2 regions of the Streptomyces sp. NPDC002640 genome follow, and region 1 is predicted to be linked to the other one. Evidence: predicted binding sites of a transcription regulator. Region 1 holds the regulator's gene; the other holds the start of a gene.
The links. The regulator HrcA, encoded in region 1, represses chaperone genes, less so after heat shock. The targets are predictions, from matches to a motif close to TTNGCACTCNGNNNNNCNGAGTGCNAA.

Region 1 (5,500 bases):
CCGTCGCCAGCGGCTCCCCGGGGTACTCCCGGTCCTCGTGCAGCACCGCCGCGAAGTCCGCCCCGGCGAGCAGCTCCGCGACCCACTTGCCGTTGGCGAGCTCCGCGACCTCGGGGAACCGGGTCCGCCGCGACTGCTTGCCGGCCTCCCGCGCCGTGGCCCGCCACTTGCCCAGCGCCTTGGCCCCCCGCTCACCGCGCCACTGCGTGATGCACCGCGCCGCCGCCCAGGGGACGATCGCGTCCACCCCGGTCTCGGTCATGGTCTCCACGGCCAGCTCGCCCCGGTCGCCCTTGGGCAGCGCCTGCACGACGGTGATCCGCGGGCTCGGCGCCGGCTCCTCCCGCACCTCGGTGAGCTGGCCGACGAGCAGCCGGTCCTTGCCCTCCGCTGCCTGGACGACGCCCTCGGTGAAGCGCCCCCGGCCGTCGGTGAGCACCACCGCCTCGCCGGGCTGGAGGCGCTTCACGGACACGGCGTGCCGGCCCTCGGGCCCCTCCAGCAGGAACGTGGGCCCGCCGGGGACGAGCTCGTCGACGACGAAGACGGGGGCGGTCACGGCGCCTCCAGGTGCGGTGGAACGGGGTGGGCGGTCGGAAAGGTACGACGGGGGCTGGAAATACCGGGAGCCGCCACGGCACGAGGTCCGCGGCGGCTCCCGGTGGGGCGCCTCAGCGCCCGTTGAACGCGTCCTTGAGACGGGAGAACAGTCCCTGCTGGCCGGGCTGGAACTGCCCGGTGGGCCGCTCCTCGCCGCGCAGCTTGGCCAGCTCGCGCAGCACCCGCTCCTGCTCCGGGTCCAGCTTGGTCGGCGTCAGCACCTCGACGTGGACGATGAGGTCACCGCGTCCGCCGCCGCGCAGGTGGGTGACGCCGCGCCCGTGCAGCGGGATCGACTGCCCGGACTGGGTGCCCGGCCGGATGTCGACCTCCTCGTGCCCGTCGAGCGTCTCCAGCGGCACCTTGGTGCCGAGCGCCGCCGCCGTCATCGGGATGGTCACCGTGCAGTGCAGGTCGTCCCCGCGCCGCTGGAACGTCTCGTGCGGCAGCTCGTGGATCTCGACGTACAGGTCGCCCGCCGGGCCGCCGCCCGGGCCGACCTCGCCCTCGCCGGCGAGCTGGATCCGGGTGCCGTTGTCCACGCCGGCCGGGATCTTCACGGTCAGCGTCCGGCGCGACCGGACCCGCCCGTCGCCCGCGCACTCGGGGCACGGGTTGGGCACGACCGTGCCGAAGCCCTGGCACTGCGGGCAGGGCCGCGAGGTCATGACCTGGCCGAGGAACGACCGCGTCACCTGGGACACCTCGCCGCGGCCGCGGCACATGTCACAGGTCTGCGCGGAGGTGCCCGGCGCGGCGCCCTCGCCGTGGCAGGTGTTGCACACCACGGCCGTGTCGACCTGGAGTTCCTTGGTGGTCCCGAAGGCCGCCTCGGTGAGCTCGACGTCCAGCCGGATCATGGCGTCCTGGCCGCGGCGGGTCCGCGAGCGCGGTCCGCGCTGCGAGGCCGTGCCGAAGAAGGCGTCCATGATGTCGGAGAAGTTGCCGAAGCCGCCGGCCCCGAAGCCGCCCGCGCCCGCGCCGGCGCCGCCGGCCTGGGAGAGCGGGTCGCCGCCGAGGTCGTAGACCTGCTTCTTCTGCGGGTCCGAGAGCACCTCGTAGGCGGCGTTGATCTCCTTGAACCGCTCCTGCGTCTTCGGATCGGGATTGACGTCCGGGTGCAGCTCGCGCGCGAGCCTCCGGAACGCCTTCTTGATCTCGTCCTGGGACGCGTCGCGGCGCACGCCGAGTACGGCGTAGTAGTCCGTGGCCACTTACGACTCCGCCAGGATCTGTCCGACGTACCGTGCCACTGCGCGTACTGCTCCCATCGTTCCCGGGTAATCCATGCGGGTCGGTCCGACCACGCCGAGCTTGGCGACTGCCTCGCCGCCCGAACCGTAGCCCACCGACACGACGGACGTGGAGTTGAGCCCCTCGTACTCGTTCTCATGACCGATACGGACGGTCATGGCCGAATCCTTCGCCTCGCCAAGGAGTTTGAGGAGCACGACCTGCTCCTCGAGGGCCTCCAGGACGGGCTGGATGGTGAGGGGAAAGTCATGTGTGAAACGGGTCAGGTTGGCGGTGCCGCCGATCATCAGCCGCTCCTCGGTCCGCTCGACGAGCGTCTCCAGCAGGGTGGAGAGCACCGAGGAGACCGTGCCGCGGTCCTCCGGGTCGAAGGCCTCCGGCAGGTCCTGCACCAGCTGCGGGACGTCGGTGAACCGGCGTCCCGTGGTCCGGCTGTTGAGCCGGGCGCGGAGGTCGGCGAGGGTGTTCTCGCCGATCGGGGCGGGGCAGTCGATCATGCGCTGCTCGACCCGGCCGGTGTCGGTGATCAGCACCAGCATCACCCGGGCCGGCGCGAGCGCCAGCAGCTCGACATGCCGCACCGCCGAACGCGTGAGCGACGGATACTGGACAACCGCGACCTGGCGGGTCAGCTGCGCCAGCAGCCGCACCGTGCGGGCCACCACGTCGTCGAGGTCGACGGCGCCGTCCAGGAAGTTCTGGATGGCCCGCCGCTCGGGCTGGGTCATCGGCTTCACGTCGGCCAGCCGGTCGACGAAGAGCCGGTAGCCCTTGTCCGTGGGGATCCGCCCCGCGCTGGTGTGGGGCTGGGCGATGTAGCCCTCCTCCTCCAGCGCGGACATGTCGTTGCGCACCGTCGCGGGGGACACACCGAGGTTGTGCCGCTCGGTGAGGGCCTTGGAGCCCACCGGCTCCTCGGTCCCGACGTAGTCCTGGACGATGGCGCGCAACACCTGCAGCCTGCGTTCACTCAGCACCGCGCACACCTCCGGATGTCGGCTCCGCCTCACCGCTTCTGCCCCTTGCGTCGACTGGCACTCTGCCTTCGCGAGTGCCAGTCGTCCTCAGCCAGTGTACGGCCGGGGGGTACGGCGCGGGCAAGGGCGGTCGCCGTGCGGTCCCGATAGCGTCGCCCCATGAGCGTGACCTGGGAAGCCCCTGGTGGGTGGGAAGACCTCGGCTGGGAGCCGCTGGCCCCCGGAGTGGGGCGGCTGCGGCTGCCGGTGTGGGACTGCACGGTGGGTCTGGTGGCGGGTGCCGAGGGGGCGTTGCTGGTGGACGCCGGTTCGAGTGTGGCGGAAGGCACCCGGATCCGCCAGGAGGCCGAGGAGCTGCTGCGGGCGGGACAGCCGGCCCCCGGTCCGGAGGGCGCCGGGCGGGGCACCGGGCGGCGGGTGACCCATGTGGCGCTCACCCACCCGCACTTCGACCACGTGCTGGGCACCTGCGTCTTCGCCGGGGCGGAGGTGTTCGCGGCGGTGGGCGCGGGCGCGCCGCTCACCTCGGACGACGGGCGGGACGCGCTGCGGTCCGACGCGGTGGCCAACGGGCTGACCGCGGAGGCGGCGGACGGCGCGCTGGAGCTGCTGACCGCGCCGGGGCACGAGGTGCACGACGACCACGTGCTGGACCTGGGCGGCGGCGTCCGGCCGCTGCTGGCCAACGTGGGGCCGGGGCACACCGCCTACGACCTCGCGGTGCTGGTGCCCGGACCGCGGCCGGTGGTGTTCTGCGGCGACCTGGTCGAGGAGTCCGGCGCCCCGCAGGCCGGCCCGGACGCGGTGCCCTCACGCTGGGCGGCGGCGCTCACCCGGCTGCTGGAGCTGGGCGGCGAGGACGCGCTGTACGTGCCGGGGCACGGGGCCGTGGTGGACGCCGCGTTCGTGCGGCGGCAGCGCGAGGAACTGTCCCGGAGGTTCGGCACGGCCTGGTGAGGCAACGGCCTGCTGAGGCGGCACGGCCTGGTGAGGCGACGGCCTGCTGAAACGGCACGGCCTGGTGAGGCGGCGCGAGGGCGTGTCGTGTACCCACCGGTCGGGATTTCTCCTATCGTCGGCCGAATGCGCCAGTACTCCGCCGACCTCACGCCGCCGTGGAAGAAGCCGAAGCCGGTGCCCGAGGTGCCGGCCGAACCCGGTCTGGTCGTGGAGGACCCGGCCACCGGGTTCTGCGGCGCCGTCGTCGGCTGCGAGGCCGGCACGGTGACCCTGGAGGACCGGCACGGCAAGCACCGCGTCTTCCCGCTGGCCCCGGCCGCCTTCCTCCTGGAGGGCCGCCCGGTGACCCTGGTCCGCGCCGCGGCGGGCGCCCCGCGCCGCCCCTCGCGCACCGCCTCGGGCTCGGTGGCCGTCCCCGGCGCCCGGGCCCGCGTGGCCCGCGCGGGCCGGATCTACGTCGAGGGCCGGCACGACGCCGAACTGGTCGAGAAGGTGTGGGGCGACGACCTGCGGATCGAGGGCGTGGTCGTGGAGTACCTGGAGGGCGTGGACGACCTGCCCGCCGTGGTCGCCGAGTTCGCCCCGGGCCCCGACGCGCGTCTGGGCGTGCTGGTGGACCACCTGGTGCCCGGCTCCAAGGAGTGGCGCATCGCGGAGGCGGTCACCAGCGAGCACGCGCTGGTCGTCGGCCACCCGTACATCGACATCTGGGAGGCGGTGAAGCCGTCCGCCCTGGGCATCGACGCCTGGCCCGTGGTCCCGCGCGGCCAGGACTGGAAGACCGGTGTCTGCCGCGCCCTCGGCTGGCCCGAGAACACCGGCGCCGCCTGGCGCCACATCCTCTCCCGCGTCCACGACTGGAAGGACCTCGAACCGGAGCTCCTGGGCCGCGTCGAGGAACTCATCGACTTCGTCACGGCCCCGGCCGGGGCCTGACCCCGCCGGGCACGCGGCCCGTCCGTGGCGAGGCCGCTCAGTCCACCAGGTCCCGCACCACCGCGTCGGCCAGGAGGCGACCCCGGAGGGTCAGCGCGGCGCGGCCGGCGGCGTAGGACTCCTCGCGCAGCAGGCCGTCCGCGAGGGCGCGGTCGGCGGCGGCGCGGCCGGCCGGGCGCAGGAGGTCCAGCGGGACGCCGTCCACCAGCCGCAGCTCCAGCAGGATCCGCTCGACGCGCCGGTCCTCGGCGGAGAGCAGTTCGCGCCCCGCCCCCGGCGAGCGCCCCTCGGCGAGCGCCGCCGCGTAGGCACCGGGGTGCTTCACGTTCCACCACCGCACGCCCCCGACGTGGCTGTGCGCGCCGGGTCCGGCGCCCCACCAGTCGGCGCCGCGCCAGTACAGCTCGTTGTGCAGGCAGCGGGCCGCGTCGGAGGTCGCCCAGTTGGAGACCTCGTACCAGTCGAACCCGGCCGCCGACAGCATCTCCTCGGCGATCAGGTACCGGTCGGCGTGCACGTCGTCGTCGGTCATGGGGACCTCGCCGCGCTTGATGCGGCGGGCCAGCCCGGTGCCCTCCTCGACGATCAGCGCGTACGCCGAGACGTGGTCGGGCCCGGCGCCGAGCGCGGCCTCCAGCGAGGCGCGCCAGTCGTCGTCCGTCTCGCCCGGGGTGCCGTAGATCAGGTCGAGGTTGACGTGGTCGAAGCCGGCCGCGCGGGCCTCGGCGACGCACTCCTCGGGGCGGCCGGGGGTGTGGGTGCGGTCCAGGATC
Region 2 (5,500 bases), on a different contig from region 1:
ATGTCGCCGACCGTGGCCTCTTCGTTGAGCGCCGGCAGCACGACGGAGACCGTCGAACCGCACTGGCGTTTCGCGGCGAGGATCTGGTGGAGCGGGCGATCGGTCACATGCCAGGAGCGTGTGCCCAGCCAGCTTTCGACTTCTTCCAGCACAGTCAGCGGCTCCTCACTGTGTCCGACCACCTGCCGTGCGGCGGGCGGCCCGTCTCGCGTTCCGGACGACTCTCTCAACTGTCCTGGCCTTCGGTTACAGTCTTGAACATCACCGGTGACCACCGCATGTCGGGGGTCGGGTTCGCTCGACCGGTGGTTACGGGTCCCCTCGCCGGGGCCCGCTCAAAACAATCGAAGAACAACAGAAGAACGCTCATCCAGAGGGGCAGAGGGATACGGCCCGATGAAGCCCCGGCAACCCTCCAGCCGTGCCCGCGATCACGCGAGGCCCCGGCTAGGGAAGGTGCCAAATCCGTCTCACGGCGAAGACGCCGCTGAGGAAGATGAGGAGAAAGGGCCTCGCCACTCATGGCTGTACAGACCGTCACGACCGCTTCCGCGTCCACGACGACCTCCGCCGCCCCCGTCGATCTCGGCCCCGCGACCGCGCTCTCGTGTCGCGAGTGCGGCCACCGCGTCCCGCTCGGCCCCGTCTTCGCCTGCGAGGAATGCTTCGGGCCCCTCGAGATCGCCTACGACTACTCCTCCTACGAGGCCGAGGAGCTCCGCCGCCGCATCGAGGCCGGCCCCAGCAACATCTGGCGTTACGCCCCGCTGCTGCCCGTGCCCGCGGACGTCGCCGGGAAGCCCAACCTGAACCCGGGCTGGACGAAGCTGGTGAAGGCCGACAACCTCGCCCGCGAGCTGGGCGTCACCGGCGGCCTGTACGTGAAGGACGACTCCGGCAACCCGACGCACTCCTTCAAGGACCGTGTGGTCGCCCAGGCCCTCGAGGCGGCCCGCGCCTTCGGCTTCACCACGCTCTCCTGCTCCTCCACCGGAAACCTGGCCGGCGCCGTCGGCGCGGCCGCCGCCCGGGCCGGCTTCCGGTCCTGCGTGTTCATCCCGCACGACCTGGAGCAGGGCAAGGTCGTCATGGCCGCGGTCTACGGCGGCGAGCTCGTCGGCATCGAGGGCAACTACGACGACGTGAACCGTTTCTGCTCCGAGCTGATCGGCGACCCGGCCGGCGAGGGCTGGGGCTTCGTCAACGTCAACCTGCGGCCCTACTACGGCGAGGGCTCGAAGACGCTGGCGTTCGAGATCTGCGAGCAGCTCGGCTGGCAGCTGCCGGACCAGCTGGTGATCCCGATCGCCTCCGGCTCGCAGTTCACCAAGATCGACAAGGGTCTGAAGGAGCTGATCCAGCTCGGCCTGGTCGAGGACAAGCCGTACAAGCTCTTCGGCGCCCAGGCCTCCGGCTGCTCCCCGGTCTCGGTCGCCTACAAGGCCGGGCACGACGTGGTCCGCCCGCAGAAGCCGGACACCATCGCCAAGTCGCTGGCCATCGGCAACCCGGCCGACGGTCCCTACGTGCTGGACATCGCCCGCCGCACCGGTGGCGCGGTGGAGGACGTCACGGACGAGGAGGTCGTGGCCGGCATCCGGCTGCTGGCCCGCACCGAGGGCATCTTCGCCGAGACGGCGGGCGGCGTGACCGTCGGCGTGACGCGCAAGCTGATCGAGAACGGGCTGCTGGACCCGACGCTCACCACCGTCGTCCTCAACACCGGTGACGGCCTCAAGACGCTGGACGCGGTCGCCGACCAGGGACTGACCGCCACCATCCGTCCCAGCCTCGACTCCTTCCGTGAGGCCGGCCTCGCCTGACCTCCGCCCCGCCAGCCCCGTACCCAGCCTCACCGTGACCGGAGGTCAGACCCCCATGAGCGTGACCGTTCGCATCCCGACCATTCTCCGCACCTACACCGGCGGCCAGGCCGAGGTGAGCGCCGAGGGCGCGACCCTGGGCGAGGTCATCGCCGACCTGGAGAAGAACCACACCGGCATCGCCGCCCGCGTCCTCGACGACCAGGGCAAGCTGCGGCGCTTCGTCAACGTCTACGTCAACGACGACGACGTGCGGTTCGAGCAGGGACTGGAGACCGCCACCCCCGCGGGCGGCAGCGTTTCCATCATTCCCGCGGTGGCCGGCGGCGCCTGATCGCTTTCGCTTTACCCGCGCTTTCCGTATCGCCCTCCCCCGTTCATGCCGGCGTCGCATACCGCCGCCGACAGGGGAGGGCGATTCTGCATGATTGGGCGCGGTACAGTTGGGGTACCCCGCGCCGAACTCGGGCCGGGCGTCGATGAGTTCCTGCCTCCGGCCCGACAAGATGCAGCCAAACTCCGCGGGTCCTTTGCGCGGTTCGCTCCTTCTGTCCGCCCGGACTTGCCCTGAATTCCGGCGATTTCTCGGCATACCGCTGACCGGGCCCCACCAGAATTGTCGTCCGATTGACCTGTTGCAGAGGGCAGTTGGGCAGATACATTCAGCCGCGGTCGACGCGTTCCGGCGCACGCCCGCCGCCTGGGCGGCGGGTGAGGTCTGACCCGGATCCGCGAAGTGCGGATCTGTGCAAGGGCCAGTAATAGGGGAGTTAGGCATGGCTCAGGGCACCGTCAAGTGGTTCAACGCGGAGAAGGGGTACGGCTTCATCGCGGTCGACGGTGGTGCGGACGTCTTCGTGCACTACAGCGCGATTCAGATGGACGGCTACCGCACCCTCGAGGAAGGCCAGCGGGTCGAGTTCGAGATCTCGCAGGGCCAGAAGGGGCCGCAGGCGGACATGGTCCGTTTGGCCGGCTGAACGCAGCGACCGAACATCCTGACGTGACGTAGGGCCCGCACCCCCTCGGGGGCGCGGGCCCTACGCCGTGCCCGCGCCCCGTCGGTCCCCGCCCCCTCCCTCGATCCCCGTCCTTCCCCCTCCGTGCCTCGTCCTGCTCGGGCGTCCTCGCCGCGGCCCACGACCGGCGGCCCGCGCCCCGCGACCCACTCCCACGCGCCGCCGCGGGGACCGCTGCGGGACGGGGCCGCACCCGGCCCGCGGCGGGCCTCCCGCCGGGTGCCGGTTGCCGCCGGGACGCTGCGGATCCTCGCCGCCGTCGCCGGGCCGCTCCTCGCCCGGTGGGGTGTCCGGAGGGCGGAAAACAGGGCGGGATTCCGGGAGCGTCTTGCACTCGGCAGGGTCGAGTGCTAATCATTGCGTTAGCACTCTGAAGGTGAGAGTGACAACGATGGACCGGGTCGGTGAGGTCCGCGTTGCCGAGGCGGGAAGGAACCGTCCGGCACGCAGGCCGTCCGTCGCGGGCGCGGGCGCGGTCCGAAGGAATCACCCCCAGTCCTGGGAGGACCACTTCACATGGCCAAGATCATCGCGTTCGACGAGGAGGCACGGCGCGGCCTCGAGCGCGGCATGAACCAGCTCGCGGACGCCGTCAAGGTGACGCTCGGCCCCAAGGGCCGCAACGTCGTCCTCGAGAAGAAGTGGGGCGCCCCCACGATCACCAACGATGGTGTCTCCATCGCCAAGGAGATCGAGCTCGAGGACCCGTACGAGAAGATCGGCGCCGAGCTGGTCAAGGAAGTCGCCAAGAAGACGGACGACGTCGCCGGCGACGGTACGACCACCGCGACCGTTCTCGCCCAGGCGCTGGTCCGCGAGGGCCTGCGCAACGTGGCGGCCGGCGCCAACCCGATGGCCCTGAAGCGCGGCATCGAGAAGGCCGTCGAGGCCGTCTCCGGCGCCCTGCTCGAGCAGGCCAAGGAGATCGAGACCAAGGAGCAGATCGCCTCCACGGCGTCCATCTCCGCCGCCGACACCCAGATCGGCGAGCTCATCGCCGAGGCGATGGACAAGGTCGGCAAGGAAGGCGTCATCACGGTCGAGGAGTCCCAGACCTTCGGTCTGGAGCTCGAGCTCACCGAGGGCATGCGCTTCGACAAGGGCTACATCTCGGCGTACTTCGCGACCGACATGGAGCGCATGGAGGCGTCGCTCGAGGACCCGTACATCCTCATCGCCAACTCCAAGATCTCCTCGGTCAAGGACCTGCTCCCGCTCCTCGAGAAGGTCATGCAGTCCGGCAAGCCGCTGCTGATCATCGCCGAGGACGTCGAGGGCGAGGCCCTGTCGACCCTGGTCGTCAACAAGATCCGCGGCACCTTCAAGTCCGTCGCCGTCAAGGCCCCGGGCTTCGGCGACCGCCGCAAGGCCATGCTCGGCGACATCGCCATCCTCACGGGCGGCGAGGTCATCTCCGAGGAGGTCGGCCTCAAGCTGGAGAACGCGACCCTGGACCTCCTGGGCCGCGCCCGCAAGGTCGTCATCACCAAGGACGAGACCACCATCGTCGACGGTGCCGGCTCCGCCGACCAGGTCCAGGGCCGGGTCAACCAGATCCGCGCCGAGATCGAGAACAGCGACTCGGACTACGACCGGGAGAAGCTGCAGGAGCGCCTGGCGAAGCTCGCCGGCGGTGTCGCGGTCATCAAGGCCGGTGCCGCCACCGAGGTGGAGCTCAAGGAGCGCAAGCACCGCATCGAGGACGCCGTCCGCAACGCGAAGGCCGCCGTCGAGGAGGGCATCGTCGCCGGTGGTGGCGTGGCCCTGCTGCAGGCCTCCCAGGTCTTCGAGAAGCTGGAGCTCGACGGTGACGAGGCGACCGGCGCCAACGCCGTGCGCATCGCGCTCGAGGCCCCGCTGAAGCAGATCGCCGTCAACGCCGGCCTCGAGGGCGGCGTCGTGGTGGAGAAGGTCCGCAACCTCACCCCGGGTCACGGCCTCAACGCCGCGACCGGCGAGTACGTCGACCTGATCGCCGAGGGCATCATCGATCCGGCGAAGGTGACCCGTTCCGCGCTGCAGAACGCCGCCTCCATCGCCGCGCTGTTCCTCACCACCGAGGCCGTCATCGCCGACAAGCCGGAGAAGGCCGCCGCGGCCGCTCCGGGCGGCATGCCGGGCGGTGACATGGACTTCTGAGCCTGACGGCTCGAGGTTCCACGGTCCGCGACCGGACCACGCGTGACGCCCGAGGGCGGCACCCCCACCAGGGGTGCCGCCCTTCGGCGTTCCCGGCGCCCGCGCCCCTCCCCTCATGGATCGGGACGTGAGGCGGGTCTCGCGGAGGCGGGAATGCCAGCGCATACCGACTGGTTCGCACAAGTACGCGGACGCTCGCCGGACCGGTGGGCGCCCGCGCCGCCATGACTGTCCCTCCCCCAAGGAGCCCCACGTGACCGTCACCTCCGGTGCCGAGATCGCCGACCGCGCCTCCCGCGTCCTGTCCCGCCCGCTCACCGTCAACGGCATGACGCTGCCCAACCGCCTGGTGATGCCGCCGATGACCCGGAAGTTCTCGCCGGGCGGCGTGCCGGGCGAGGACGTGGTGGCGTACTACCGGCGGCGGGCCGCCGCCCAGGTGGGCCTGATCGTCACCGAGGGCACCTATGTCGACCGCCCCGCCGCCGGGGACAGCACCCGGGTGCCGCGCTTTTACGG

Region 2: a site for HrcA is predicted at 3,170-3,196, ahead of groL (chaperonin GroEL). Genes of this name have one in related genera too.

What each region holds. Positions count from the first base shown of each region.
Region 1 covers NZ_JBSFVZ010000015.1:96,312-101,811, forward strand. The annotation lists gene ACWD3O_RS20490 (16S rRNA (uracil(1498)-N(3))-methyltransferase) at 1-559, opposite strand, end outside; gene dnaJ (molecular chaperone DnaJ) at 672-1,814, opposite strand; gene hrcA (heat-inducible transcriptional repressor HrcA) at 1,815-2,831, opposite strand; gene ACWD3O_RS20505 (MBL fold metallo-hydrolase) at 2,991-3,788, shown strand; gene ACWD3O_RS20510 (DUF3097 domain-containing protein) at 3,915-4,727, shown strand; gene hemW (radical SAM family heme chaperone HemW) at 4,765-5,500, opposite strand, start outside.
Region 2 covers NZ_JBSFVZ010000003.1:308,167-313,666, reverse strand. The annotation lists gene ACWD3O_RS06095 (glucosyl-3-phosphoglycerate synthase) at 1-152, opposite strand, end outside; SAM riboswitch class I at 364-503, shown strand; gene thrC (threonine synthase) at 522-1,823, shown strand; gene ACWD3O_RS06085 (MoaD/ThiS family protein) at 1,879-2,157, shown strand; gene ACWD3O_RS06080 (cold-shock protein) at 2,600-2,803, shown strand; gene groL (chaperonin GroEL) at 3,359-4,981, shown strand; gene ACWD3O_RS06070 (NADH:flavin oxidoreductase) at 5,235-5,500, shown strand, end outside.